Regions from separate parts of the Mesorhizobium sp. M0518 genome, predicted to be linked through region 2. Evidence: predicted binding sites of a transcription regulator. Region 2 holds the regulator's gene; the other holds the start of a gene.
The links. Region 2 encodes LexA, which represses DNA repair genes until DNA is damaged. Its sites were predicted from a motif close to TGTTCNNNNTGTGTTCNG; they were not measured.
Positions count from the first base shown of each region.

Region 1: the regulator LexA is predicted to act here: its motif matches at 6,004-6,021, upstream of NKI66_RS13830 (DNA recombination protein RmuC).

Region 1 covers NZ_JAMYQY010000008.1:113,127-119,935, forward strand. Annotated here, with positions in the region: gene NKI66_RS13795 (LLM class flavin-dependent oxidoreductase) at 1-565, opposite strand, end outside; gene NKI66_RS13800 (DUF6481 family protein) at 867-1,295, shown strand; gene sugE (quaternary ammonium compound efflux SMR transporter SugE) at 1,435-1,749, opposite strand; gene NKI66_RS13810 (hypothetical protein) at 1,957-2,082, opposite strand; gene NKI66_RS13815 (transglutaminase-like domain-containing protein) at 2,294-3,103, shown strand; gene NKI66_RS13820 (cation diffusion facilitator family transporter) at 3,247-4,212, shown strand; gene NKI66_RS13825 (GFA family protein) at 4,275-4,679, shown strand; gene NKI66_RS13830 (DNA recombination protein RmuC) at 4,700-5,971, opposite strand; gene def (peptide deformylase) at 6,075-6,605, shown strand; gene NKI66_RS13840 (hypothetical protein) at 6,722-6,809, shown strand, end outside.
Region 2 covers NZ_JAMYQY010000019.1:92,721-99,529, reverse strand. Annotated here, with positions in the region: gene kynA (tryptophan 2,3-dioxygenase) at 1-545, shown strand, start outside; gene kynU (kynureninase) at 625-1,872, shown strand; gene lexA (transcriptional repressor LexA) at 2,284-3,024, shown strand; gene NKI66_RS24745 (ComEC/Rec2 family competence protein) at 3,018-5,468, opposite strand; gene gltX (glutamate--tRNA ligase) at 5,570-6,809, shown strand, end outside.

The DNA.
Region 1 (6,809 bases), on a different contig from region 2:
CAGCGCGGGCGGCAGACTGCGGCGTGCCGCCAATGGCGATCCAGACCGGCAGCCTGTCCTGGAAGGGCCGGGGATAAACGCCGCGATCGTTGATCGGCGCGCGCAGATTGCCGGACCAGGTGACCTTCACGCTGTCGCGGATGGCAAGCAGCAGATCGAGCTTTTCGGCGAACAGCTCGTCATAGTCCTCGAGGTTGTAACCGAACAGCGGGAAGGATTCGATGAACGAGCCGCGCCCGGCCATGATCTCGGCGCGGCCGCCCGACAGAAGATCGAGCGTGGCGAATTGCTGGAAAACGCGCACCGGGTCGTCGGAGGACAGAACGGTGACCGCGCTGGTCAGCTTGATGCGCTTCGAACGCTCGGCCGCCGCGGCCAAGGCCACGACCGGTGCGGAGGCGGCATAGTCGGGCCGGTGATGCTCGCCGAGGCCGAAGACGTCGAGGCCGACCTGGTCGGCCAGTTCGACCTCCTCGATCAGGTTGCGCAGCCGCTCATGCGGGCCGATTGCGCCGGGGCCCGGCTGCGGGCTGACGTCGGCGAAGGTGTAGAGACCGAGTTCCATCTAATGTCATCCTGATGTTGGAATTTGCCGCTAGACGTAGCCATCCGCCAACCTCGCTGCCAGAGGGGCGACGGTGAACAGTGCATGTCGTTTTCGACTCTATCTCTTCGTCGCAATTCCCAAGGGAAAGCGCTGCGCGCTTTTCCCGGGAAAACCGCTTCACACTTCTCCTGGAATTGCTCCAAAGGCGTCTCCCGGCTGCAACAGCCGACAATTTCATGGCTGCCATGCCGTTTTGGCGCTTGAACTCTCGGTTTTCGCGCGTATGTAAGCGTCGCGAATTGACTTCAGGGAAGTGGACTTGGCTATCTACAGGGAAAAAGACGTTTTCGAGCGGCGCAACGCCGCAAACGAGGCAAAGAAGGCGCTCCTCGAGCGCTTCAAGGCAAAGCCGGCGGCGGATGATCCCGCAGTGCTGGCGCGGCAGGCTGAACGCAAGGCTATCCTTGCGGCTCGCGAAATCCGCGAGGCCGAAAAGGCCCGGCTGAAGCAGGAGAAGCTGGCACGCGAAGCGGTCGAGAAGGCCGAGCGCGAGGCAGCAGCCGAAGCGGCACGTATCGCCGCCGAGGAAGCTGCACAGGCTGAGGCCAAGATTCGGGAATCCGAAGAGAACGAGCGCATCGCCCGTTTTCTGGCCGATGAAGCCGAGCGCAAGGCCAAGCGTGACGCGCGTTATGCGGCACGCAAGCAGCGCACCGGCAGGACGCCGCCGGGCTTCTCGGCCCGCTAGCCTCCAGGCTACGAAGCAATCGGCTTCGAGAATCAGGGTCGCCTCGCAGCGGCCCTGATTGTGTTTGTCCCATGCATGTCGCCCATAAGTGGTCCCGGTTTTGGGAGGACGACATGCATAAAACAAGAAGCGCTATCGGTCAGGCGGCGAACTTCAATCCCATGATGCCGCAGACAATGAGCGCAATGCAGGCCAGCCTGATCGCGGTGGCTGGTTCGCCGAGCAGCCAGATGCCGAGCAGTGCCGTACCGACGGTGCCGATGCCGGTCCACACCGCATAGGCGGTGCCGACGGGCAGCGCCTTCAGCGCCAGGCCGAGCAGAGTGAGGCTGACGACCATCGAGGCAACGGTCAGCACGGTCGGCACCAGCTTCGAGAAGCCATCGGTGTATTTGAGGCCGATTGCCCAGCCGATCTCGAACAGGCCGGCAAAAAAGAGAAGAATCCAAGACATCGACAACGCTCCATCAGAGCATCGGACCGAAAAGTGATTTTCGGCGTCCGACGATCAGTCAAACAATGGCGGGTCGTCCCATCCGGATTTTGGGGAAGCGCGAGGTCGTCCCCGCCATGCCAATATAGGAATTTCGGGCGCTCGATCAACAACGACCGGCAACAGCGCTGCCGGTCGCAATCCCATTTCGAAGCAAATCGGCCGGACTTACTTGTCCTTGAGCTTCATCGCCTTCACCGGCGGCGCCTTCAGGGCCGGAGCCGGGGCGGGCTTCTTGGCGTCCTTCTTCGGCTTGCGGGCTTCCTTGCCTGCCTTCATCGCACCTTTAGCCATGATTCGTTCCTCCTGATGTGGGAAGCGAAGTGAAACAAGAGAACCGCCGGACTGCAAGGGGTTAGCGACTGCTGCCGCCGTCAGCGGCTCGCTTTCAACCGGTTTCTAATTTGCTCGTAAACCATGGCGGTCCATGCCATGGTTGTCTTCGCACTGCAGCATCAACCCGTGCCTCCGCCCGGTGATCGTCAGGCAGGCCGTCAGGACGACAATGCGAATTCACATCGGCTGCGAGATGAGCTTCGACTTTCCGCAGGAAACGCCGCTCATCGCAATGCTGAATGTCCACTATTCGCGTGCCTCCGATCTCGAGCGGCCGGATTTCCTGATCTCCAACCCGCCGGTGCCGATCGAAAGCTATCGCGACAGTTTCGGCAACTGGTGCAACCGGTTCGTTGCGCCGCCCGGGCGTTTCACCTTCGGCACCGACGCGGTGATCCGCGATCCCGGCACTTTCGAGATGGGCGACCTGATGGCCTGGCAGCACGAGGTGCGCGATCTGCCGGCGGACACGCTGCTGTTTCTGCTGCCCAGCCGTTTTTGCGAAAGCGACCTTCTGGCTGATGAAGCGTGGCGGCTGTTCGGCAACACGCCGCTGGGCATTCCGCGCGTGCAGGCGGTCTGCGACTTCGTCCACAATCACATCGTCTTCAACTACGGCAATGCTCGGCCGACACGCACCGCCGCGGAAGCCTATCGCGAACAGAGCGGCGTGTGCCGCGACTATGCGCATCTCGCGGTCACCTTCTGCCGGGCACTCAACATCCCGACGCGCTATTGCACCGGCTACATCAGCGACATCGGTATGCCGAAACCATGGGCGAGCATGGATTTCTGCGCCTGGATGGAAGTCTATCTCGGCGGCCGCTGGCATGTCTTCGACCCGCGCAACAATGCACCGCGCATCGGCCGCATCCTGATCGCCTCCGGCCGCGACGCCGCCGACGTTCCGTTGACCCATATATTCGGGCCGGGAACGCTTGCCGGCTTCAAGGTGTGGACCAGCGAGATCATCGAGTAGTCGTTCTGCCTACCAGTCTCTAACGACAAACCTCTTTAACGACCGCCGTTTTTGAACGAGCCAGCGGTTCACACGTTGTGGTGGCTGTGGAGCTTCTTCCATCTGACCATTAGACTGGGTGTGCATCGAATGGGGACAGCACCATGGCCGGGCACGGCGGCTCAAAAAAGGTGATCTACGCGGCGCTCGCCGGCAATTTCGCCATCGCGCTGACCAAGTTCGCCGCCGCCGCCTTTACCGGCAGTTCGGCGATGCTGTCGGAGGGCGTGCATTCGCTGGTCGATACCGGCAATGGCGGCCTGCTGCTCTACGGCATGCACCGTGCCGCCCGCCCGGCCGACCGGACGCATCCTCTCGGTCACGGCCGGGAACTCTACTTCTGGAGCTTCATCGTCGCGCTCCTCGTCTTCGCGCTGGGCGCCGGCGTGTCGTTCTACGAAGGCGTGATCCATATGATGGCGCCGGAGCCGGTCGCCAACGCCGAGGTGACCTACATCGTGCTCGGCCTTTCCTTCCTGTTCGAAGGCAGTTCGTGGTGGGTGGCGCTGAAAGAGTTCCGCCAGCAGAAGGGCAAGCAGGGCTGGCTGCGGGCGGTGCAGTCGAGCAAGGACCCGAGCGTCTACACCGTGCTGTTCGAGGACAGCGCAGCACTTCTCGGCCTGATCGTCGCGTTCGCCGGCATCCTGGCGGCGGAAGTTCTGGAGATGCCGGAACTCGACGGCGCCGCCTCCATCGGCATTGGGCTGATCCTGGGCGCGACGGCAATCTTCCTGGCCCGCGAAAGCAAGGGCCTGCTGATCGGCGAGCCGGCCTCGCTCGAGGTGCAGATGAAGGTGCTGGCGATCGCCCAGCAGGATCCGGCGGTGCAGCGGGCGAACGGCGTCCTGACCGTCCATATGGGGCCGGCAGAGATCGTCGCCGGCCTGAGCATCGAGTTCGAGGACCATTTGACGGCGCCCGAGATCGAAGCTTGCGTCGAGCGCCTGGAGGCGCAGCTGAAGAAGGAGATGCCGGAGATCACACGGCTGTTCGTCAAGCCGCAGACGTCAGGCACCTGGGAGCAGCGGCGCAGGCTGATCGAGAACGCATCCGATCCGGCTCTGGACTAGCGCTGCGCCATTGCCTCACGGTCTTCCCCCGCTAGGATTAAAGGGACTTTGGAGGAGCGAAGATGAAAATCGACGGCGGCTGCCATTGTGGCGCCATCACCTACGAGGCGGAGGTCGACCCGGAGAACACCGGAATCTGCCACTGCACCGATTGCCAACAACTGACCGGAACGGCTTTTCGCGTGACCGTGGGCGCGCCGGAAGGCCACTACCGGATCACCAAGGGTGCGCCAAAGGTCTATATCAAGACAGGATCGAGCGGCGACAAGCGCGCGCAGGGCTTTTGCGGCGAGTGCGGCTCGCATCTCTACGCGACATCGGTTGGCGACGGGCCGAAGGTTTATGGCATCCGGGTCGGCACGGCGCGGCAACGTGAACAGCTGGTCCCGAGACGGCAAAGCTGGCACCGCTCGGCGCTGCCCTGGTTGCCGGAATTCCCAGGTATGACGACCAAGGAAGAGCAGTAGGGCGGATCCGGCGCTGCTGCTCAGTCGTCGCCTTCGACGACCCTCAGCCTGAGCTGCCCGGTTTTCGAATCGGCAACGCGCGCGCCAGTATCGACTTTCGCGGCGGGAGCCCGTGACGCTGCGTCCGCGGCGGCATCGCCGTCGGGCTGCGCGCCGAACTCCAGCGCTTCGATCTTCTGGCCGCGCTTGGTGACCTTCGACGTCGAAACCAGGATGTCGTCGATGTCCTTGGCCGACTGGCCGAAATGGACCTGCAGCTTGCGCACCCGCTCATCGACACGCGCGACATCCTCCATCAGCCGAATGACCTCGCCCTGGATCAGATGCGCCTGTTCGCGCATGCGGGCATCCTTGAGGATCGCCTGGATGACCTGGATCGACAGCATCAGCAGCGACGGCGAGACGATGACGATTCGGGCACGGTGCGCCTTATGGACGATCGCCTCGAAATTCTCGTGGATCTCGGCGAACACCGATTCCGACGGCACGAACATGAAGGCCGTGTCCTGCGTCTCGCCCTGGATCAGGTATTTTTCCGAGATATCGCGGACATGGATCTCGATGTCGCGGCGGAAGGCCTGCGAGGCGGCCTTCTGCAGGTCGGCGCCGTCGGCGGCGCGGATGGCATTCCAGGCCTCGAGCGGAAACTTGGCGTCGATGGCCAGCGACGGCGCGCCGTTCGGCATCTTCACCAGGCAGTCGGGACGGCTGCCGTTCGACAGCGTCGCCTGGAATTCATAGGCGCCATGCGGCAGGCCGTCGGCAACGATCGCCTCCATGCGCGACTGGCCGAAAGCACCGCGCGTCTGCTTGTTGGAGAGGATCGCCTGCAGCTGCACGACCTGGCCGGCGAGCGATTGGATGTTGCCCTGCGCGACATCGATGATAGCCAGCCGCTCCTGCAACTTGGCCAGGCTCTCATGCGTGGATTTCGTCTGCTCGGTCATGGTCTGGCCGAGCCGGCCGGTCATGGCGTCCAGGCGCTGGCCGATCGATTGCGTCAGCTCCGCCTGCCGTGCGCCGAACACTTCCGCAATGGCGCCCATGCGACCCTGCATTTCGGCCTGGCTTTGCAGAATTCCGGCCATCCGCGCCTCGGCATCGCGGGCATGATCGGCGGCTTCCGCAGCCGCCACGGCGCGCGCCTTCGCCGACCGCCACAGCGCAATGACCAGCGCCACGAACAGGGCCAGAAACAGCAAAGCGCCGAAGGCCAGCGCATGGCCGAGCGTGATGGTTGTGGCGCCAAGCCGGGCGACAGGCTCCGAAAGGATGGTGCTCAAATCATTCATGTGGACAGCATAGACGATTCGCCGCGATAGCACAGATCAAAACGTGAACGAGCCTCATGCCAACCGGTTGACGCTTTTCGCTGGAGGTCTTACGTGGAACGCCATGCCGATCAAGCCGCTCATCATCCTTCCCGACCCCATCCTGCGCCAGGTTTCCCAACCGGTGGAGCGTGTCGACGCGCCCCTGCGCAAATTAGCCGACGACATGCTGGCGACCATGTATGACGCACCGGGCATCGGTCTGGCGGCAATCCAGATCGGCGAGCCGCTGCGCTTGCTGGTGATCGATCTCGCCAAGGAAGACGAGACGCCGGCGCCGCATGTCTTCATCAATCCGGAAATCCTGGAGAGCGCCGATGCGCGCTCCGTCTACGAGGAAGGCTGCCTGTCGATCCCGGATTATTACGCCGAGGTCGAACGCCCGGCCGCCGTACGGGTCAAGTATCTCGACCGCGACGGCAAGCTGCAGGAGATGGAGGCCGAGGGCCTGATGGCCACCTGCCTGCAGCATGAGATCGACCACCTCAATGGCGTCCTGTTCATCGACCACATCTCGAAGCTGAAGCGCGACATGGTGGTGAAGAAATTCAAGAAGCTCGCCAAGGACAAAGCGCCGGGCAAGCTGGTGGGATAGGGCATGCTCTGTCGGAGCACGGCCCCTCCGATCAGCCTCGGCGGTTCAGCTTCACGAACCTTCGATTGAAAATACCGACTTGCTGTGATATCAGTGATATCACGTAGGAGGTGTCTATGGGTGACATGCTGATCCGTGGGATCAATCCGGAATTGAAACGGCGTCTCGAGGAAAGTGCGCGGCTGAACAGGCGCAGCCTTTCGG
Region 2 (6,809 bases):
GGGACGTGCTGCGGACGATGACGCCCAGCGAATACACCGAGTTCCGCGACGCGCTCGGCCAGTCCTCGGGTTTCCAGTCCTGGCAGTATCGCGCCATCGAGTTCATGGCCGGCAACCGAAACCTGGCAATGCTCGGGCCGCACAAGCATCGGCCCGACCTGAGCGGGAAGCTGGAAGCGATCCTGGCCGAGCCGTCGCTCTATGACGAGGCACTGCTGCTTTTGGCGCGCAACGGATTCGACATCGGTGCCGATGCCAGGCGCACGGACTGGCGTGAGACGCGAACCGAGAATGAAGAGGTGCTGGTCGCCTGGCAGACCATCTACCGCGATCCGCAGCGCTACTGGATGTTCTACGAACTGGCCGAGAAGCTGGTCGACTTCGAGGACTACTTCCGCCGCTGGCGCTTCAACCACGTCACCACGGTGGAGCGCATCATCGGCCTGAAACGCGGCACCGGCGGCACGTCGGGTGCTTCGTATCTGAAGAAAATGCTCGAGGTCGTGCTGTTCCCGGAGCTGTGGACGGTCCGCACCCGGCTCTGACGTCGAAATGAAAACAGGCACACCGAGGGGACGCGCTGTGGCGGAAAACCCTTCGCGAACAACCGGGGACTGACCGACCATGAGTGGAATTCCTGATCTCGCCGCAGTCGAAGCGATGGATGCCACGGATCCGCTGCGGGCCATGCGCGACCGTTTCATTCTGCCGGAGGGGATGATCTATCTCGACGGCAATTCACTGGGGGCAGCGTCTCATGCCGTTTTCAGCGAGCTGCAGCAGGCGGCGACCCAAGAATGGGCCCAGGATCTCATCCGAGCTTGGAACACGGCCGGATGGTTCGAGATGCCAATCGAACTCGGCGACCAGCTCGGACGCCTGATAGGAGCCGCGGCCGGCCAGACCGTTGTCTGCGACACGACATCGACCAACATCTACAAGGTGCTGCACGCGGCGATGGAGATGCGGCCCGGCCGGTCGGCCATCGTCGCCGAAGGTGACAGTTTTCCCACCGACCTGTACATCGCCGAAGGCGTGGCCTCGACCCGGGATGGCGTCCTGCTGCGCCTCGCGGGTGTCGACGCGCCGACCATCGAAGAGCTGATCGACGAAAACGTCGCGGTGGTGCTGGTCAATCACGTCAATTACAAATCGGGTGAACTGCGCGACATGGCGGCGCTGACGCGCAAAGCTCATGCGGCCGGAGCGCTGATCGTCTGGGATCTTTGCCACACCGCCGGCGCCCTGCCCGTCGAGCTCGATCACGCAAATGCCGATTTCGCCATCGGCTGCACCTACAAGTACCTCAACGGCGGTCCGGGCGCACCGGCCTTCATCTATGCCGCGCAGCGCCACCACGGCGATATCAGCCAGCCGCTCAGCGGCTGGTGGGGCCATGCGCGGCCCTTTGCCTTCGAACGGGGTTATGTTGCCGGCACCGGCATCCGCCGCTTTTTGTGCGGCACTCAGCCGATCCTGTCGATGCGGGCGCTCAAAGGCGCGCTTGCCATCTGGAATGACGTCGACATGGCGGCATTGCGAAAGAAGAGTGTCGCGTTGACAGAACTGTTCATCCAGCTCGTCGAAGCCAGGTGCGGCGCCTACGGTCTCACGCTGGAGACCACCCGCGACGCGACCAGGCGCGGCAGCCAGGTGTCGTTCCTTCACGATCACGGCTATCAAATCATGCGGGCGCTGATCGAGCGCGGCGTCATCGGTGATTTTCGTGCGCCATCGACCATCCGTTTCGGCTTCACGCCGCTCTATGTCGGCTACAAGGATGTGTGGCTGGCGGTTGAGGTGCTGGAGGGTATTCTGCGCACGGGCGCATGGAAGGACCGCCGTTTCGCGGTCAAGGAAGCCGTTACCTGACGCAACGATCCCCGCGATCCACCGCCGCCGCCCTCACTGCCTGGCAGATGACGGAGGGCTGAATTTCCAGCCACAAATGCCAACAGACGTTGGCGTTTTGGCTCCGTTTCGTTCACGGCAAACGAACGTCCCGAAGATTGATATCGTCCTTTGTGGAGGTCGATAGACTGATAATGCCAAGCCTTGGGTCGAGGATGAGCCACAGGTCATTAACCATAATAATTTCAATGGGAACAGGCGCATCGCCGTGCCTAGCGCCTGTTGATCGCGACCCGCTGGCAAGCGCCAAATAATTTCAGCAGCCTTAACAAATTCATTAAACTTTAAACGGTTGCAGAACACAACTGGAACAGATAGGGTTTGTTCTGGGTTTGTTTTTCGATTCTGGTTTCAGGTAACCTGGGGGCCGCCATGCTGACGCGCAAGCAACATGAACTGCTGATGTTCATCCATGAACGCCTGAAGGAGAGCGGCATTCCGCCATCCTTCGACGAGATGAAGGAGGCGCTTGACCTTGCCTCCAAATCCGGGATTCATCGGCTGATCACCGCACTTGAGGAGCGCGGCTTTATTCGCCGGTTGCCCAACCGGGCACGCGCGCTGGAAGTGCTGCGATTGCCGGACTCGATCGCGCCCGGTCTCAACGCGGCAAAGAAGTTTTCGCCAAGCGTCATCCAGGGCAGTCTCGGTCAGGGTGGCGCCCTTGGCCGGCAGATCAAGCCGGCGCCTTCGCGGATGCCCTCGCCCGGCAATGATGACGATGCGGTCTCCGCCGTGTCGATCCCGGTCATGGGCCGTATCGCCGCCGGTGTGCCGATCGATGCCATCCAGCATCAGACGCATTCGATCTCGGTGCCGCCGGACATGATCATGGGCGGCGCCCACTATGCGCTGGAGGTCAAGGGAGACTCGATGATCGAGGCCGGTATCTTCGACGGCGACACCGTCATCATCCGCAATGCCGACACGGCGAGCCCCGGCGAGATCATCGTGGCGCTGGTCGATGAAGAGGAAGCGACGCTGAAGCGGTTCCGCCGCAAGGGCGCTTCGATTGCTCTCGAAGCCGCCAATCCGGCCTATGAAACCCGTATTTTCGGCCCGGACAGGGTCAAGGTGCAAGGCAAGCTCGTCGGCCTGATCCGCCGCTACTGAGGCGGCTGTGGGTTGGCCGCTGGCTTCTCCGGTTTCTTGAAGGGTGCCAGCCCCCTTGCCTCACGAGAGTATTTGCGTTGCGTGTGCCAGGGCCGATATGGGCTGTCCACCGCGAAGCTGATCGTCGCCGGCGTGGTCGCCGATTGGCGATCGAAGAAGACCGCGGCACTGCCTTTGCGAGCCAGTTGCCGCTTGGTGATGACGAGAACCAGCGGATTGTGACAGGCGTCATACGCGGTGGCGTCATTGATGACGATCAGCTCGGCGAAGCCGCAGGCTTTCCAGGCGTCCTTGCGGTCCTCGACATAGGCAATGATCGCACCGGACATGTGCCTGGCCACGCAAACGCCTGAGGAGCAATAGAACGGCGATCCCAGCGGCAGATCAACGGCATCCGCGACATCGAATTGCCCATCGCTGTTGTCGAACACCTCTGGCACGACGATGGTTTCTGATGTCAGGGCGCGTTTCCAGTTGTCGACGGTGTATTCGTTCGGCCGTTCCCGGCTGACGGCAAGCTCGCCGCCACCGATCGGCAACGCCACCAGCCGGGCGTCTTCCGAGATTAGCACATCCGGCGTGCGCGTATCCGAGACGGTCAGCAAGCCTGCCAGCGCGAATGGCAGAGCAGCGAGCCGCAGCCAAGTTGTCGCCATTGTCGCGATGACCAGGGCAATTGCCACCAACAGGACCGACTGCTGCGAAATCAGCCCGACCCCATCGACAGGCGAACGCTCGGAGATCCAGCCTGATATGGCGATCATCATCGTCAGGCCCTTACCCATCAGGTAGAGAGCCGGCCAATCCAATCCGAAAGGCATCAACAGCGCGCTGGCGACGGCCAGGAACATGACGACGGTGACGATCGGCATTACCGCGAGATTGGCAAACAGGCTGAGCGGCGAGACACGCTGAAAATGCCAGATGGCAAACAGCGTCGTCGCGCTTCCCGCGATGATCGAGGTCATGGCAAGGCCGGTTGCCGCCAGCAGGAATTTTCGCGTCAGGAAACCGGGCACGGATCGCTTTGGCGGCGGCGGTCTTGCTTTTCCCGCGCGGTGATCCGCCCAGCCGGCATAGGCGCCGACCAGAGCCGCGGTCGCGGCGAACGACATCTGAAAACTCGGGCCGACCACCTCATGCGGCGACACCACGATGACGGCGATCGCCGAGATCGCCAGATTGCGCATGGTGAGTGCTGCTCGATCGAACAGCACGGCAATCAGCATCACCGCCAGCATGATGAAGCTGCGCTCGGCGGCAACGACGACTCCCGAGATGATGAGATAGGCCGCGATCGAGAACAGTGCGGCGGCGGCGGCATACTTCTTGACCGGGCGACGCGCGGAAAAGTCGGGAAACAAGGCGAAGGCGCCGCGCAGCAAACCCATGATGGTGCCTGCGACCAGAGCCATGTGCAGTCCCGAAATGGAGATGATGTGGTAGATGCCGGTACGTCGCATCGCCTCATTGATGTCATCGGGAATGCCGGCGCGCACGCCGACGATCAGCGCCGCGGCGATCTCGCCTTCGGCGCCGCCGACGCTCGCCCTGATATGGTCGGCGATGCCTTCACGGGCATTTTCCACGCTAGAGGAAATTCGGGCCGGCAGCGGCATGTCGCCGTCATCGTTGACGACAAGCTTTGGATTGCCGAGAAAGAACCCGCTGCCACCGATGCCGGCAAAGTAGCTGTCGAAGGAGAAGTCATAGCTGTCCGGCCGCACCGGCCCGGTCGGCGGCAAGAGCTTGGCATATCCGGTGATGAGGGAGCCGGCGGTCACGTCAGCCGGGATCTTGCGTGCCGAAAGCCGCACCCGTTCCGGCGCATAGCGCAGTTTCGGTCTTGCGGTCGATGTCACGTCGATGGTCAGCCGGATACGGCCGGTTTCCATCCGGTCGAGCGAGACGACGCGGCCGGTGACTTGCGTCGAAATTTCCGAGCCCAACATTTGTGTGCCCGCACGCCACGTCTCGACCTTGGCAGCAAGCAGTCCTAGGGCGCACAAAAGTGCCGCCATGAAACACAGATGGGTCTTTGGCCATGAGCGCGAGACCAGCGCACAGATCCCCGTCAGAATGACAACCGCGACAGGTCTCGCAAAGTCGGGTTCAGCCGTCAGCGAAAAATAGCCGATCGCTCCGATCGCCAGGCAGACCGGCACCAGCAGGAAGGCCACGCCCCGGTCGAGTTCCAGGCTCGCCGCCGTGTTCACGCTGTGGCGCAGGCGAGGCAGTGATGTCAGGCTGATTTGCCGGCGCACGCGAACGATCCTGCCGGTTTCGGCAACAGGAACAGAGGCGGCGACATCCGCTTGTAACGGCGCTTGGCCGGGATCCGGCAGGAGGGGCGACGGCAATGGCAGAGGCGCAAAGAGGGACCGTTCGCTGACGCCGATGGCAGCGTCCTCGCCCTGATCCGAGCCCCAGCCTCGTCCAGCCATCGGGTCTGCCCCTTGCGCCCTCGACACCCTATGCTACATGAACGCCGGGCGCGCGAAAGTCCGCGCAACCGCACCCGCTTCAGATGGTTTCCGAGAGTTCCATGTCCGACAAGGTCGTCACCCGTTTTGCCCCCTCGCCCACCGGCTATCTGCACATAGGCGGCGCGCGCACGGCGCTGTTCAACTGGCTGTATGCAAAGCACACTGGCGGCACGATGCTGCTGCGCATCGAAGACACCGACCGTGAACGCTCCAATGAAGCCGCGACGGCTGCCATCCTCGACGGGCTTTCCTGGCTTGGCCTGAGCTGGGACGGCGAGCCGGTGTCACAGTTCGAGCGTGCGCCGCGCCACCGCGAGGTGGCGGAGGAGCTCGTGCGCATGGGCATGGCCTATTATTGCTATGCCACGCCAGCCGAACTGGAGGCCATGCGCGAGGCTGCCAGAGCCAAGGGGCTGCCGCCCCGCTATGACGGCCGCTGGCGCGACCGCGACCCCTCTGAGGCGCCCGCAGGCGTCAAGGGCGCCATCCGCATCAAGGCGCCGACCGAAGGCGAGACCATCGTCCATGACCGTGTCCAGGGCGAGGTGCGCTTTCCCAACAAGGATCTCGATGACTTCATCATCCTGCGTTCTGACGGCAATCCCACTTACATGCATGCCGTCGTCGTCGATGATCATGATATGGGCGTCACCCATATCATTCGCGGCGACGATCATCTGACCAATGCCGCTCGCCAGACCGTGATCTACAACGCCATGGGCTGGGACGTGCCGTCCATGTCGCATATCCCCCTGATCCACGGCGCCGATGGCGCCAAGCTGTCGAAGCGGCACGGCGCGCTTGGCGTCGAGGCCTATCGCGCCATGGGCTACCTGCCGGAGGCGCTGCTCAACTACCTGGCGCGCCTTGGCTGGAGCCATGGCGACGACGAGATCATGTCGATCAAGGATATGATCTCGTGGTTCGACATCGGCGATGTCAACAAGGGCGCGGCGCGCTTCGACTTCGCCAAGCTGGAGGCGATCAACGGCGCGCATATGCGCCGCATGAGCGATGCCGAACTGTTCGACATCTTCATCGCCACCCTGCCCTATCTCGAAGGTGGCCCGGCGATCGCCGCGCGCCTGAACGACAGCACCAAGGCGCAGTTGCTGGCAGCGCTTCCGGGCCTGAAGGAGCGCGCCAAGACACTGGTCGAGCTCGTCGATGGCGCGGCCTTCCTGTTCGCCACGCGCCCCCTGCCGATCGACGACAAGGCGGCCCTTCTGCTTACCGACGATGCCCGCAAGATCCTGCGCAGTGCTCACGAAGCTTTGAACGGGCTTGCGGGTGACTGGA